Regions from separate parts of the Aliidiomarina minuta genome, predicted to be linked through region 1. Evidence: predicted binding sites of a transcription regulator. Region 1 holds the regulator's gene; the other holds the start of a gene.
What was found. The regulator FNR, encoded in region 1, switches genes on or off when oxygen is low (the NO sensors DNR and NnrR bind a similar motif). The targets are predictions, from matches to a motif close to TTGATCTAGATCAA.
Positions count from the first base shown of each region.

Region 2: a site for FNR is predicted at 3,108-3,121, ahead of CWE09_RS04215 (OmpW/AlkL family protein). Genes of this name have one in related genera too.

Region 1 is NZ_PIPL01000001.1:586,347-593,726, forward strand. Features, by position in the region: gene mnmA (tRNA 2-thiouridine(34) synthase MnmA) at 1-339, opposite strand, end outside; gene CWE09_RS02815 (pseudouridine synthase) at 397-999, opposite strand; gene CWE09_RS02820 (DUF2189 domain-containing protein) at 1,130-1,909, shown strand; gene CWE09_RS02825 (glucosaminidase domain-containing protein) at 1,963-2,799, shown strand; gene ttcA (tRNA 2-thiocytidine(32) synthetase TtcA) at 2,796-3,710, opposite strand; gene uspE (universal stress protein UspE) at 3,793-4,716, opposite strand; gene fnr (fumarate/nitrate reduction transcriptional regulator Fnr) at 4,770-5,510, opposite strand; gene CWE09_RS02845 (sulfite exporter TauE/SafE family protein) at 5,529-6,182, opposite strand; gene ccoS (cbb3-type cytochrome oxidase assembly protein CcoS) at 6,169-6,366, opposite strand; gene CWE09_RS02855 (heavy metal translocating P-type ATPase) at 6,369-7,380, opposite strand, start outside.
Region 2 is NZ_PIPL01000001.1:871,611-878,990, reverse strand. Features, by position in the region: gene ctaD (cytochrome c oxidase subunit I) at 1-719, shown strand, start outside; gene CWE09_RS04230 (hypothetical protein) at 716-1,057, shown strand; gene CWE09_RS04225 (cytochrome c oxidase assembly protein) at 1,048-1,857, shown strand; gene CWE09_RS04220 (WD40/YVTN/BNR-like repeat-containing protein) at 1,854-2,939, opposite strand; gene CWE09_RS04215 (OmpW/AlkL family protein) at 3,178-3,876, shown strand; gene murI (glutamate racemase) at 3,982-4,743, shown strand; gene CWE09_RS04205 (DegT/DnrJ/EryC1/StrS family aminotransferase) at 4,736-5,848, opposite strand; gene CWE09_RS04200 (Gfo/Idh/MocA family protein) at 5,852-6,904, opposite strand; gene CWE09_RS04195 (Rho termination factor N-terminal domain-containing protein) at 7,015-7,314, shown strand.

The DNA.
Region 1 (7,380 bases):
CTTAATTTCTTTATTGCACATGATATCTGGATTAGGAGTGCGGCCAGCTTTATATTCCTGGAGGAAATATTCAAATACGTTGTCCCAGTACTCGGCGGCAAAATTGATCGTATGCAACTCAATGCCTAATTTCTGGCATACAGCTTCCGCATCTGCCAAATCTTCAGAAGCAGCACAGTATTCATCGGTATCATCTTCTTCCCAGTTTTTCATAAACAGGCCTTCAACCTGATAGCCCTGCTGCTGTAACAAGTAGGCGGAAACGGAAGAATCAACACCGCCGGACATACCGACGATAACTTTGCATTCTGCTGGGGGCTTTTCAGAAGAGTGGATCATGCCTGTGCCTGGACCTCATTTTGAACCTGGATGGCTTGCAATAGGTGACGGATTTTATCACTTTCTCTGTCGCTGCGCTACGTTTGCCAGCCCTTCAGGAGCCGCTTCATACCATTCTCCGACCGCAATATCCTGAATAGTCCAGTTACCCACCTGTGAACGGATCAAACGCAGAGTAGGGTGCCCAATATGTGCTGTCATGCGTCGCACCTGGCGATTTTTACCTTCGCGGATAGTCAGTTTTAACCAGGTGTCCTTAATGCTTTTGCGAATCCGAACCGGTGGATTCCGTGGCCATAACCAGTCTGGTTCATCTACTTGCACCACTTGAGCTGGGCGGGTAAGGCCATCTTTTAGTTCGACACCTTGCTGCAATGCATTCAGAGCAGATATGGAAGGTTCACCTTCAACTAATACATAATAGGTTTTTTCCAGTTTAAAGTCCGGATCGCTGATTCGAGCTTGTAAGCGGCCATCATTAGTCAGCAGGAGCAGGCCTTCACTGTCTTTGTCCAGCCTTCCGGCTGGATACACATCAGGTACCTTAATATAGTCAGCCAGCGTGCTGTCACCCTGTTGGCCACTAAACTGAGTTAATACAGCAAATGGCTTGTTAAACAAAAGTAATTTACTGACTCGGGGACGGGGTCTGCGCGCCATATTCTGAATCCTTATTGAAGACGGGCTTAAGATCATGAAGGCTAATCAAAGGAAAATCCAGTTTCGGGCTGGTCTTTATTCCCTTCAGTAAGCGATAATGGCGCCCTCGGTAATTTTAACTGGAGTAATAATGAGTAACAAAAAGCGAGTAGGGGGTAGCCTGGATAAGGCGCTGCGGCAGGAATCTGAGTTCAGGCCTGTCGCTGTTTTGAGTGAAGGCTGGGAGCTTACAAAAACGACCTTTTCTCCTCTGTTAGGTGCTCTGGTAGTCGCTTTAGCAATTCTTGTTATCGCCATCATGCTGGTTATTCAATTTATGTTTGGTGGTGAATTAAATCTGGAAGAAGGCAACAGCACTCAAATTCTGGGCCTTTTACAATTACTTATTATGCCTCCACTAATGGCCGCTGTTCATATGATGGGGATCCAACATAGTATTGGTAAAAAAAGCCGGGTAAATGATGTCTTTATGTTTCTGAAAAGACCTTTTCCTTTAATTATTACCGCCATTATTACTTCCCTTATCGTACAACTGCCAGGAATGTTTGCTGCAGGCAGTATTTTAGTTTTACTTATTATCGCCTTTTTTTCCATTACGCTCTCTATGGCGCTGCCTTTAGTCGCCGAGTACCAGCTTTCTCCATTGCAGGCAGTAAAAACATCTTTTCTGGTAGTCATTAAACGTTTTTTCGCTTTTGCGACAGTGTATGCCGCGATGCTGGGATTATTTATTGTTGCAGCCATTCCTTTTGGACTGGGCCTCATCTGGGTGGCTCCTATGTATTACAACGTCAAGGGTATTTTATACCGCGAGATTTTTGGTGTTGCGACAGATGAAAATGAGGCTAAAACATCTCATAAAGCAGAAGATAATGACGACAGTGACAACTCAAATACCTGGTCCGCGTGATTTGTAAAGAAACAATAGGTATAGTTGGGTTTCGTTCTCAAGAGGTGTACTGAATGAATTGGCTTTTTAGAATTATAGCAACACTGGTTATTGTAATCGCCGTTATCTATCCGTTTTATGAACAGATTGAAAAGATGGAAGCAGATACTAGCAGAGAGGCAACTGTCACCACCGGATTACCTGCTGTTTATGTAAGTCCGGCAACGACTACTACTGACTTGCCTGACTTTGCGTCTATACGCGATATCACTGAGCGCAAAAAAACATTTTTTGCTTATTTATTACCCGCTATTCATGAAGAGAATCAGCGTATTGAAGAGCAGCGAGTGCATTTGCGTCGTATTCAGGAAAAGCAAAGACTTGGAAAAACATTAACTAATCGAGAGAAAGAATGGCTGAATGAAATGGCCAACTTTTATCGGGTCGAAGAAACTCAGCGAAAAGGTCAAATCGCCGATTTATTGAATCGGGCCGATATTATACCTGATACTTTAATTTTAATTCAGGCCGCTAATGAGTCTGGTTGGGGGACTTCGCGGTTTGCTACGGATGCACTTAATTTCTTCGGCCAATGGTGCTGGACTCAGGGCTGTGGTTTAGTTCCAGCAGCGCGTCCAGACGGACAGGTTTATGAGGTTCGTACTTTTGAAAGTATGGAAGCTTCTGTACGTAGTTATATTCGCAACCTGAATACGCACTTTGCTTATTCTGATTTACGTGGGATACGTTCAGAGCTGCGCGCCAACAATGACGATATCTCCTCGACATATTTAACTCAGGGATTGTTAAGTTATTCTGAGCGTGGCGAGGAGTATATTGAAGAATTAAATCAAATGATACGCATCAATCGTCCTATCATTCTTGAAGTTCAGGAAGAGATTGACTCTTAAGACTTGCCAATATTAACGACATTGATACTCATATCAATGTCGTTATCTTCCTTCTGAAAGACATTACCAGTTATAACCTGCTGATCAAAAGCGGTGTCTCCGTCAATCATGGGAGTTCCCGTTTGTTTAACCCCGGCGAAATCAAATAGTTTATTATCTGTCAGGTGCGATGGCACTACATTCTGCATAGCAGTAAACATGCTCTCAATACGCCCTGGAAACTGTTGGTCCCACTGACGCAACATGTCTTTTATCGACTGCCGCTGCAGGTTTTTTTGCGAACCACAAAGGTTACAGGGAATAATGGGGTACTTCTGAGCATCTGCGTAGACTTGAATATCTTTTTCTTTAACGTAAGCAAGTGGACGAATCACCACATGCTCGCCATTATCACTCACCAACTTAGGCGGCATGGACTTCAGGCTTCCACCATGAAACATATTCAAAAACAGCGTTTCCAACATGTCATCACGGTGATGACCCAGTGCTATTTTGGTAGCTCCCAGCTCTTTTGCGGTACGGTACAGAATACCGCGACGTAAACGCGAGCATAAGGAGCAAGTGGTTTTTCCTTCGGGAATTTTCTCTTTAACAATAGCGTAAGTATCTTCTTCGATAATACGGTAATCTACGCCAGCTTCTTGCAAGTATTGTGGAAGGATATGCTCTGGGAAACCGGGTTGTTTCTGGTCCAGATTAACGGCAATAATTTTAAAAGAAACCGGAGCAACCTGCTGCAGATAACGCAAGACTGAAAGCATAGTGTAACTGTCTTTGCCGCCTGACAGACAAACCATTATTCGGTCGCCTTCCTCGATCATAGCAAAGTCATTAATAGCCTGGCCAACCTGGCGACGAATGCGCTTTTCCAGTTTATTTAAACTATATTGCTGTTTCTGTTGTTGAGACATTATAAACCCTGTAAAGCGTGGGCAGGCGGCGCTGCATCGTTAAAAAGCGCTAGTATACCTGCCCACAGCAAGGGTTTAAATGCTATTCCGCCAGTGGTGATTTAAAGCCTTCGGGTTTTATCGCCAGGACATCACAATTAAGCTGCTCAATCACGTGTTCGGCGGTATTCCCCAACAAGGCGGCAGTAATACCGGTACGACCTATAGTACCTAATACCACCAGTTCGGCATCAAGCTCGTCTGCCAGGGCAGGTATCTGGTCCTCAGGCAAACCTTCGCGTACATGCAGGTTTTCTTCCAGCAGCCTGTGCTCTTCAGCTAATTTGCCTAATGATTCCTGATGATAATTACGCACATTAGCCTGATAATCGCTGGTATCGAATTCTGGAATTTCAATAGCCATGTTCAGCGGTGCAGTGGGGTAACAGTTAACCAGATGTAAGTGGGCCTCCAGCAGTTCACTCATGCCTTTAGCGGATTTAATAATACGTTCATTTAATGACTGATGAGGTTTATCATCGGCGCCGGCATTAACCGCAGCTATAACCTGGCCATGCGGAGGCCATTCATGCTCTTTAACCAGAAGTACGGGGCAGGGGGCTTTACGCAATAAATGCCAGTCTGTAGGCGTAAAAATAACACTCTGCAGTTTATCGTGGCGGTGAGTGCCCTTGATGATAAGATCATGTTTTTGCTCAAGAGAGGTTTTAATAATGGACTCAAACGGCCGATGATGCCAAACCACTTTAATATCCAGCTCCAATCCTCGGGTATCATAATCTTTCAATAAGTCTTCTACCCACTGCTCATGGCCTTCTACCAGTCCCGAACGCATTGATTCTCGTTCTTCACCGGACAACATGGTGGTCATTTCATAGGAAAAGTCATAGATTGAGAGAAAGAGAGTAAGTGAAGCTGACTGCAACCGAGCTAGCTTTAACCCTCTGTTCAGAGCTTTTTGTGAATCCGCAGACGGATCGAGTACAACTAAAATATTCTTATACATAGGGTGTCTCCTGATTGCTTCCCACCTGAGTGTAGCTGATCAAAGGCACTTCGCTATGATGTAGCGCAAGCTCTTAACTGTAAACCCGCTATATCCTGCAACCGCGGGCTGTCTTTAAGGAAAATAAACTTGCCGTCTACCGTAATACAGGATTCTCTGTGCAACTTACTAAGTAGCCGGCTCACCGTTTCTACCGTTAAGCCAAGGAAGTTTCCAATCTCAGCACGAGTCATGCTTAAACGAAATTCACGGGAAGAAAGGCCGCGGCTACGAAAACGTTCTGAGAAGTCGAGTAAAAAAGTAGCCAGGCGTTGTTCAGCACTTTTATTATTAAGTAATGACATCAGTTGTTTATCCGCACTTATTTCACTACTCATTAAACGCATAACCTGGCGCCGCAACAAGGGCAACTGGTCACTCAGGGTCTCCAGGTTTGCATAAGGAATTTCACAGACCATGGATGTTTCCAGTGCTTCAGAGAAACTACAATAAGTGGAGCTGTGAACTGAATCAAAACCAATCAAATCACCGGGCAGATGAAATGCCGTGATTTGAGCATCGCCGTCATTAGAAACGCTGTAGCTTTTGAAGCTGCCGGAGCGCACCGCATACAAGGATCGTAAAGGTTCGCCAGCCTGAAAGATCAGTTCGCCTTTGTGATAAGGGCGTTTGCGCTCAATAATATTATCCAGCTGATTGAGCGATGAGTCATCCAACGTGTAAGGTAGGCATAACTGACTGATACTACAGTTCTGACAATTGATATTGCTTACTACCCGAAAACGTTCTGACATGTTATTTCTTCCTTTAAATCAGTTCCATTGTTGCACAGCAACAGCACAGGTCATGATGCCGTATACCAACAATAAGATACCGGCGACCCAGCGAAAACCAGCAGAAGTCACCAAGGTACTCAGTTTGCGACTAAACACTCCGAAAATCAACATGGAAGGTAAAGTTCCGAGACCAAATGCCAGCATAGTCAGAGCACCGCCCTGGGGACTACCTGACAAAGCGGCCCAGGTTAGTGCGCTGTAGACTAAACCGCAGGGCAGCCAGCCCCACAACATACCGGCAATATACAAACGACCGGCACCGGCATTCGCCGGGAAATACCTTAGCAGGGGTTTAATCAAACGCCATAAATAAGCGCCAACGCGCTCCAGAAAGGCCAATGCCATCCAGACTCTGGTGATATACAAAGCAAGTAATATCATCATCAGTCCAGCTGCGAAACGCACTATAATTAAGGATTGATTGCTCACTTGAGTGATGGCAAAAATAGCGCTACCCAGAATAGCCCCGGCTAGCATATAAGAGGAAATACGCCCCAGATTATAAATCAACAGTCGCCATGGCGATTGATTCAGCCCCATAGCGCCCGCAAGACCACCACACATAGCAATACAGTGTCCACTACCGGCCAGCCCCATCAGAACGGCGGAAACGAGATCAATTTGCTGCATCGTCGTCCTGTTTGTTTGCCTTTTTGTTGTTTTTTTTCTGCGGCTCTTCTTCGTCCAGCAGGATATTCATGCCCTGACGTTCAAGATCATCAAACTGATCGTTACGGACCGCCCACCAGAACAGTGCTATCACCAGAATAACCAGAAGAATAGCGGCAGGCACTGCGATATGAATGATTTCCATGGTTAGCCTCCGCGCGGTTTTTTTAATAAACGTAATGAATTGGAAACTACTATGAGTGAGCTGATTGACATACCCAGCATAGCCCATAATGGACCCACATGACCGGTTACTGCAAGCGGCAGAATAACGGCATTGTAGCCCAGAGCCCAGGCAAAGTTCTGGCGGATAATAGCGCGCGTTAAAGTCCCCGTGTGTAATAACCCCTGCAAGGCATGCAAGCGGCCATTTAAAATGACCACGTCGCTACCAGCTTGAGCCAGCTCAGTGCCGGAAGCAAAGGTCACCGAGGCATCGGCCTGTGCTAACACCGGCGCATCATTAATACCATCCCCGACCATCATTACCGCGCCGTGCTGTTGCAGTTCACGTAAACTTTCCATTTTGTCTTTCGGCTGTAACCCGGCCCGAACATCTTCTATGCCCAGAATTTTGGCCATACTCATAGCCCGGTCCTGATGATCACCGGTCAGCATAATCAGCTTAAAACCTCGTTTCTTAAACCAGTTCACCATATCCAGTGCATCCGGCCTTAACTCGTCATCTACCTGCCAGGCCGCCAGAATTCCTGAACGATCACATAAATACACATTGGCCTGAGGCAGTGGTGACTGAGCATCTGGATGCCATTGCTGAATATAGTTCAAACTGCCTATTCGATAATCCTGCTCTTTATGCAAACCACTCAGTCCCTGACCGGGTTGGTTATCCACGTTGTCCAGCGAGACTTCCTGCACCGCGATCTGCTGGAAAGGGCGGGCCAGCGGGTGTTCCGAATACTGTTCGAGGGAGCGTGCGATAGCACTGTACTGCGATTCATTACCCACTTCCCGGAACCAGCTTTGCACCAGGCTGAAACGCCCTTGTGTCAGAGTGCCGGTTTTGTCCAGGCAGAGCGTATTGACCTTGGGTAATATTTCCAGGATTGCAGCATTTTTGACCAGTACGCCACTTCGGTTCAGGCGATTAATAGCGCCGCTCATCGCGGTCGGAGCTGCCAGAGCCAGGGCACAAGGG
Region 2 (7,380 bases), 290 kb from region 1:
GTGTCAGTTTACTGGTTCGGTTCTATCCGGTCGCTATAATAGGCACTATAGCAGCGGCTGCCTGTTTATTGCGCTGGAGCTGGGAAAATGGAGCGCATCCGGCGGCGGCACCTGTTACTGAAAATGAACCGCGAAATCCGCCTTTGCATTCGCGGACCTTTGATGGACCGGGTTTATGGGGCATGGTCATCACATTGCTGGCGGACGGTGCACTTTATCTGTCATTGTTATTTGGTTGGTTTTATTTGTGGACCGTATCACCGGAGTGGGCGGTACCCGAAGAGTCGGCAGTTTCGTTGCCCTGGTTAACGGCTAGCGGCATTTTTCTGACCATTGCTGTGGTGTTGTATAACCGCCTGGTTGCTCGTTTGCGCCGGGGGGATGATAGTGGCCTGGGTTCAGGTCTATGGCTGGTCAGTGCCGTTAGTGTGGCACATTTAGCTATATTGTTATGGGTGACTGTCAGCGCCCCACTGCAATTTACGGAACTGGCACATGATGCTGTATTGCTGGTCATGCTGATGTTCCTCATCTTTCACAGTGGCCTGAGTGTTATTGTCACCGCCTTGCAGGCATTGCGGGTTCGTTTTGGTTACGTCCATAAAGGACTGCCGTATGAGCCTATAGTCATTAAACCTTTATGGGTCTATAGCCTGGGTATCTTCTGGTGCAGTCTGGCTTCTTTTTTCTTGTTGCCAATGGCCTGGGGGATGTCATGAAGCAGATAACTGCGCATCCGCTGCATTTGGTGCTGGGACTGGTTGTCTGGAGTGTCTGGTTTGTGGCGCTCTACGGAGGCCTGTCGGTGGCTTGTGAAGTGGCGCCGCCAGCAGCAGAGGCGGGTGCTCTGACCTGGATAAATGCTTCTTTGCTAGTGCTGACCTTGGCTACTACCGGCGTGCTGCTGCTTCTGGCCTGGGCTAGTTTGCGGGCAGCCCCGGCATTGAAATCTAATCGCCGTTTTATACTGCGTATTGCGGCGGCTATTTACCTGCTGTCAGCCTTATCAGCATTATTTATTGGTCTACCTGTGGTGATATTGCCTCCATGCGTATAGTTTTATTTTTAAGTGTTATGTTATTTACCTTATGGGCGCCTCAGGCGCTGGCCCATAATCCGGTCACTAGTGACGGGCAGGAACGCATTGCCTCAGGGCTCACAGCGCTATTGGTACTCGTGTTCTGGCTACTTTATGTAGTGGGTACCCGGCGCAGTCCGACCCGTGTCTGGCGTCGCTGGCTGTTTCACAGTACGGCGGTGATAACCATCATCACCATTCTGGGACCGCTGGATGAATGGGCGGAAACCAGTGCAGCTGCTCATATGACCCAACATATGTTTATGATGGTGGTGATAGCACCTTTGTTTGCACTGACTAAACCTTTGCCGCAGCTTTACGTGGCGTCAGGACGTTATGGGCGAAAATTCTGGAACTTCGCTTTTAAAATCACTCGTTACCCCATGTTTTGTGCTTATCTGCACGGCTTTATGATTTGGTTCTGGCACATTCCGGTCTTTTATATGCTGGCGGTAGAAGACCCCTGGATACATGCCTTTGAGCATGCCTGCTTCTTGATAACGGCGGTCTGGTTCTGGTGGTCGGTATTATACGCCAACACGCGCAAAGCGCCTTTTGCATTATTGGCCTTATTGTTTACCTTGATGCATACCGGATTTCTGGGCGCCTTGCTGACTTTTGCCAGTGAACCCCTATATGGAGAAGCCCGCCACCTGCAGGATCAGCAGTTAGCTGGACTCATTATGTGGGTGCTGGGGGGCATACCCTATATCGCCGCTTCTATCTGGGCTGGCAACCGTTGGTATCGGCAGTTACGCCGGCGCATGTTGGAGAGCTAGGGGAGCAGGTCCAGGGTGACTTTCATCACACCCGCGCCCTGGTGAGAGCCACCCATGAGTCCGAGTAATAAAACTTTACGGCCATTTTCCCGTTCTGGAAGTAAGAGCATACTGCGCACACCATAAGGCTGGTCAGTGGCTGGGTGATTAACCTGAGTCCAGCTGTGGCCATTATCTTTTGTGTATTCAAGGGTTAGTTGTTGCGTGTCCTGGTTTTTACGCCAACTGGCGGTGAACCATTGATCTGGATTATCGGGGTTAATAATGAGATCCCAGTAAAAAGCATAATCCACATCACCAAAGGGCGTTTGCCAGTTGGTGCCATGATCACGGCTGATTCCTATACCGCCCTCGCCACTGATTATCACATGATCGGGTTCGTTCGGATGAAACTGAATAGACTTGATTACTGAGGGGTTGGGAAAAATATCATTCCAGCTATCCTGTCCGTCGCCAGTTAAACTAAAACGGCGTAAATAATGGTTCTCAATTGACCCCTGACCGCCATGCCAGAATTCCTGATAAACAGGGCTCAGTGCCATGGCTGAAGTCGTAGCGGCTAGACCTGTTTCTCCATTGATTAGTTCCCAGCTCACACCTTCATTATACGAGCGCGCTATGGCAGCCTGACCGCCACCATAGAGCACACCGTTGTCAGCATCGTAGAGGAGCATTTCCAGTTCCGCAAAATTATGCTCCAGCGTTTTCCAGTTGTTACCGCTATCGCGGCTTTCATAGAGGCGAATACCGTTATTATTGTTGGGGTAAGCAACGGTTGTTAACAGGTGGGAGTCAGAAAGCACAACTAAAGAAAGCAAAGTTCCCCCTTCGAGCCCCAGGTGCTGCCAACTGGCGCCCAGGTCAGAGCTAATGTACAGGCCGTTATCAGTGCCTGCGAGAATAGCAGAGCCCTGTCGTACAAGATGCAGCACCGCAATGCCATCTAACCCTTGCTGGGTGAAGCTGACAATGTCTGAGTCATTGGGAGGCTGACTACTGCCCTGAAGAGGCGTGCTGGAACCAAGACATCCGCTGAGACTGATTAGCATAAGAATGGATAGCAGGGGGCGTGTGTCAAACATAGCAGCTCTCTTTGTCAGGCAACGATTAAACGAACAGTTTAGGTTATAACTGCCTCTTTGTTGTATAGGATTAACTTCTCATTTACATACAAACCGGAGCGTACAGCTACCTATAACTTGATATACAACAATAGTTAGTCTTGAGTCGCATACTACCGCCGTTAGCCTTTGATCAGGCACAAGGTTTGCCAGGTAGGAAGGAGCACAATAGCCGCATATTCAATACGTGGAGAAGAGCATGAAAAAGCACGTTGTACTAACCGGTGTCTTACTGAGTTTGGCTACTGTACCAGCGATGGCAGAATGGGGAGTGAATGTAGGGCCTATATGGGTTGCTCCTGATAGCAGTAGTTCCAATCTGGATGTTATTGAACAGGTAGCGGGTTTGCCTGAAGGTTCTACAGAGGCTTCAGTAAATAATAATACTCAGCTGGGTTTGACTATTGATTACAGGTTCACACCTAACTGGGGCGTTCAGTTAATTGCGGCCACACCTTTTAGTCATGATATTAAAGTCAAAGGTTCGGCTATTGATGGACTTAATATTGGCGATACGAAGCACCTACCGCCGACTTTGCTGGCTCAGTATTATTTTGATACTGGCAGTGATCGGGTGCAACCTTTTGTCGGATTGGGCCTGAATTACACTACGTTCTTTAGTGAAAGTGTGCATAGCGACTTAACCGGTGCTTTGCAGGACTTGGGGGTTACTACGGACTCCGATACGGTAAGTTTATCGCTGAAGGATTCCTTTGGTTTTGCTTTACAGGTGGGCATTAATATTAAGTTTACTGATAACCTGGGCGCGCATTTAATGGTTAGCAAAATGGATATTGAGACCACAGGTCGAGTGCGGGTCAATGGTAATACGATACAAAGTGTAGATGTGCAGATAGACCCAGTCGTTGCTATGGCAGGCTTACGCTGGAATTTCTAACTTTTCGGTCAGTTTTTCAGCGCCCGTTATTGATGATAACGGGCGCTTTTTATTAGTGATATAGTACCAGCTCAAAGTTTAACTTATCAGCATAGTCAGGAGATAATGAACCCTTTGAGCATCGCATTTTTTGATTCAGGTATCGGCGGATTAACTGTACTGGGCAGTGCTGCCAGGCTTTGCCCACAACGCAACTATCTGTATTACGCGGATACCGACTTTGTTCCTTATGGTAGCAAACCCCGGCAGCTGGTTCGCCAGCGGGTGATTCAGGCCGCGGATTTTCTGGTGGAAAAGAATATTGAGGCCCTGGTCGTGGCCTGTAACACGGCAACGGCGGTGGCTATTGAGGACTTGCGACAACGTTATAGTTTTCCGGTGATCGGTATGGAGCCAGCGATTAAGCCTGCTATTGCTCGCAATAACGGTGGCAAAGTTCTGGTCATGGCGACTTCTTTGACATTGCAGGAAAGTAAATTAAGCGAATTACTGAGCAGTCTTGACAGCGAACAGCAGGTTGAGCGCTTAGCTATGGACGAACTGGTGTCTTTCGCTGAGTCTTTTGATTTTGATTCAGCGGCAGTTAAACATTATATTCAGGAGCGTTTAAGCGGTCTGCATCTGGCAGAGTATGAAAGTCTGGTGCTGGGGTGTACCCACTTTATCTATTTTAAAAGCTGCATCGCGAAGCTTTTTGCGCGGCCTGTTAATATTATTGATGGCAACGAAGGCACTGTGCGTCACCTGTTTAACTCGGTGCCGCCAGCAATATCGGGTCCAACTGGCCTTATCAGTTTCTACTCTTCTGGCAAAGAAGATGATGCAGAGCGGGTGGCTCAGCTCACTCCATTGCTCAGTTTTAGGTAAGACAGCTTTTTGTACGATAAAAGTCACCAACGACATCGGTGACCTTCTCAACTTGTTGTTCGGTCATGCCCGGAAACACAGGCAGTGACAAACAACGTGCTGCCGCTTGCTCACTGGTATTGAAAACGGCTCCGGCTGAGTCTGGCTTACAAACCGGCTGCTGATGTAAGGGGATGGGGTAATACACCGCAGAGCCTATGTCTTCGTGTTGTAGCGCTGATTTTAGCTGGTCTCTGTTGTCAGTTTGAATGGTATATTGTCCGTACACATGGTGACAATGCTCCGGGGCTTGAGGACGCTGGATGGGAAGGCTCTCAAAAGCCTTATTATAAGCATCAGCGATATCACGTCTGGACTGGTTAAAGGTATCTATATATTGAAGCTTAATGCGCAACGCGGCTGCCTGAATTTCATCGAGTCGGCTATTGAAGCCTAATTTGTCATGGTGGTAGCGGTGTTTACTTCCGTGATTACGTAAAGCCAGAACGTTTTCCGCGAGCTCTTTATCATTGGTGGTCAGCATACCGCCATCACCATAACCTGCTAAATTTTTGGTGGGAAAGAAGCTAAAGCAACCAGCGTCACCAAAACTGCCTGCCAGCTGGTTTCTATAACGCGCGCCGAATGCTTGAGCGCAGTCTTCAATCACCTTTAGCTGATGTGCTCTGGCCAGTTCAAGCAGTGGCTCCATGTCGGCAGCGAGACCAAATAAATGAACAGGTAAAATCGCTTTAGTACGCTTAGTGACGGCTTTTGCCACTCGCTCTGGATCAATGTTCAGGCTAACTGGATCAATATCTGCAAAGACCGGTTTGGCCCCACAATAATAAATGGCTTCTACGGTGGCTATAAAGGTAAAAGGCGAGGTGATGACTTCGTCTCCGGGACCTATACCAGCTCCAAGCAGGGCCAAATGCAGTGCGTCAGTTCCCGAAGCGAGACCAATGGCATGTTCGACTCCCAGGTAAGTAGCTACTTCTTGCTCGAAAGCAGTTACCTGAGAGCCTAATATAAATTGACCGCTAGTCAGCACCTGCTGGATGGCCAGGGTTACTTCTGGTTCTGCATGTTGGTGCTGAGGTGTAGGACTGAAAACAGGAATCATAGGTTAAAGACCCTTTACCAAAGATGGTCGTGAGAAAAATATTTCGCGCGTTTCCGGGTGTCGATCGTAAGCGATATGCCGTTTCTGATACTGTGTTTCTTCACGTAAAGGAAGTGGGTTGTCGGGATTACTCCGTTGCATGGCGAGGCATATTCTACGGGCTGTGCTGATTGCTTTAAGGCCATCGTCTCCGCTTACTAAGGGCGGTTTTTGATTTTGTACTGCTTCTGCGAAAGAGGCTATTTCTGCGCGCAGCGTGTCTTCATTTTGCAGTCTTATAGTGTCCACAACTGGTTGTGCTTTGCCCTTTTGTTGTTGCGTGGTAATGGTCTTATGCTGCATATCCAGGCAGGTATAGGCCTGTTCCTGAAACAAGTGGATAGCTCGCCTGGGTTCTATACTTGCACGGCTGGCGGTAAGATTGGCGACAGAGCCATTCGCAAAGTATAGGATAGCATTGACTAAATCTACCGTCTTTGAATATACGCAAACACCTTTTGCCTGCACTTGAATTACTTCAGATGGTATAAGCGCATGAACCAGATCGATATCGTGGATCATGAGATCCAGCACCACGTTGACATCCTGTCCGCGGCTTTGAAACTGGGTGAGACGATGGCTTTCTATATACTCAGGTTTTTGCAAGGATTGAGGCAGGGCAATAAACACAGGATTAAAACGTTCTAAATGACCAATTTGCAAGATACAGTGATGCTGATTGGCAAGCTGAATCAGTTCTCGTGCTTGTTTGGCGTTACTGGCAATAGGTTTTTCCAGCAGCACATGAACCCCCTCCTGCAGAAAATCGCGGGCTACCTGATAATGTGATTCCGCGGGCGTTGCTATGCTCACGGCGTCTACCTGCCCAATTAAATCGTGATGGCTGTTAAACCCCTGAACATCATGCTCCATACTGACTTTATGCACTTTTTTGAGGTCGGTATCGGCGACAGCTACTAATTCACAAGAAGGTAAGGTGGCATGTTTTTCGGCGTGGAAAGCACCGAAATAGCCAAGCCCGACAACACCGGTGCGTAATTTTGCGTTCCGCTGCATTTTCGCCTCTTTTAGACTTTAATTTAATCATAAGCTTTAAGGAGAACCTTAGCTCAATATTTATAGACTGGCTATAATCAAGGTGAAGACTAAATAAATGAGGAGGCCGTATGCCAGACGTGTGGAGTGATAAAGACGAGCGACAGTATCAACATATCAAGGAAGATCAGCTAGCGAATGGTAAAAGCGAGAAGGAAGCAAAAGAGATAGCGTCACGTACTGTGAACAAGCAGCGGCGGGAAGAAGGGCGTACTCCTAATGAAAGCACTCAGGGCAGTGGTAACCCGAATACATCGCTGCAGGAACGAAGTTACGATGAACTTTACAATCGCGCGCAACAACTTGATATTAAAGGGCGTAGTGATATGAATAAAGATCAGTTGATTAAGGCTATCCGCGACAGGCAATAAGCTCCGATGGGCAAGGCTGAAAGCTTTGTGCTATTAGTTAGTGATTACTAGGTATAGTTTTAAAGG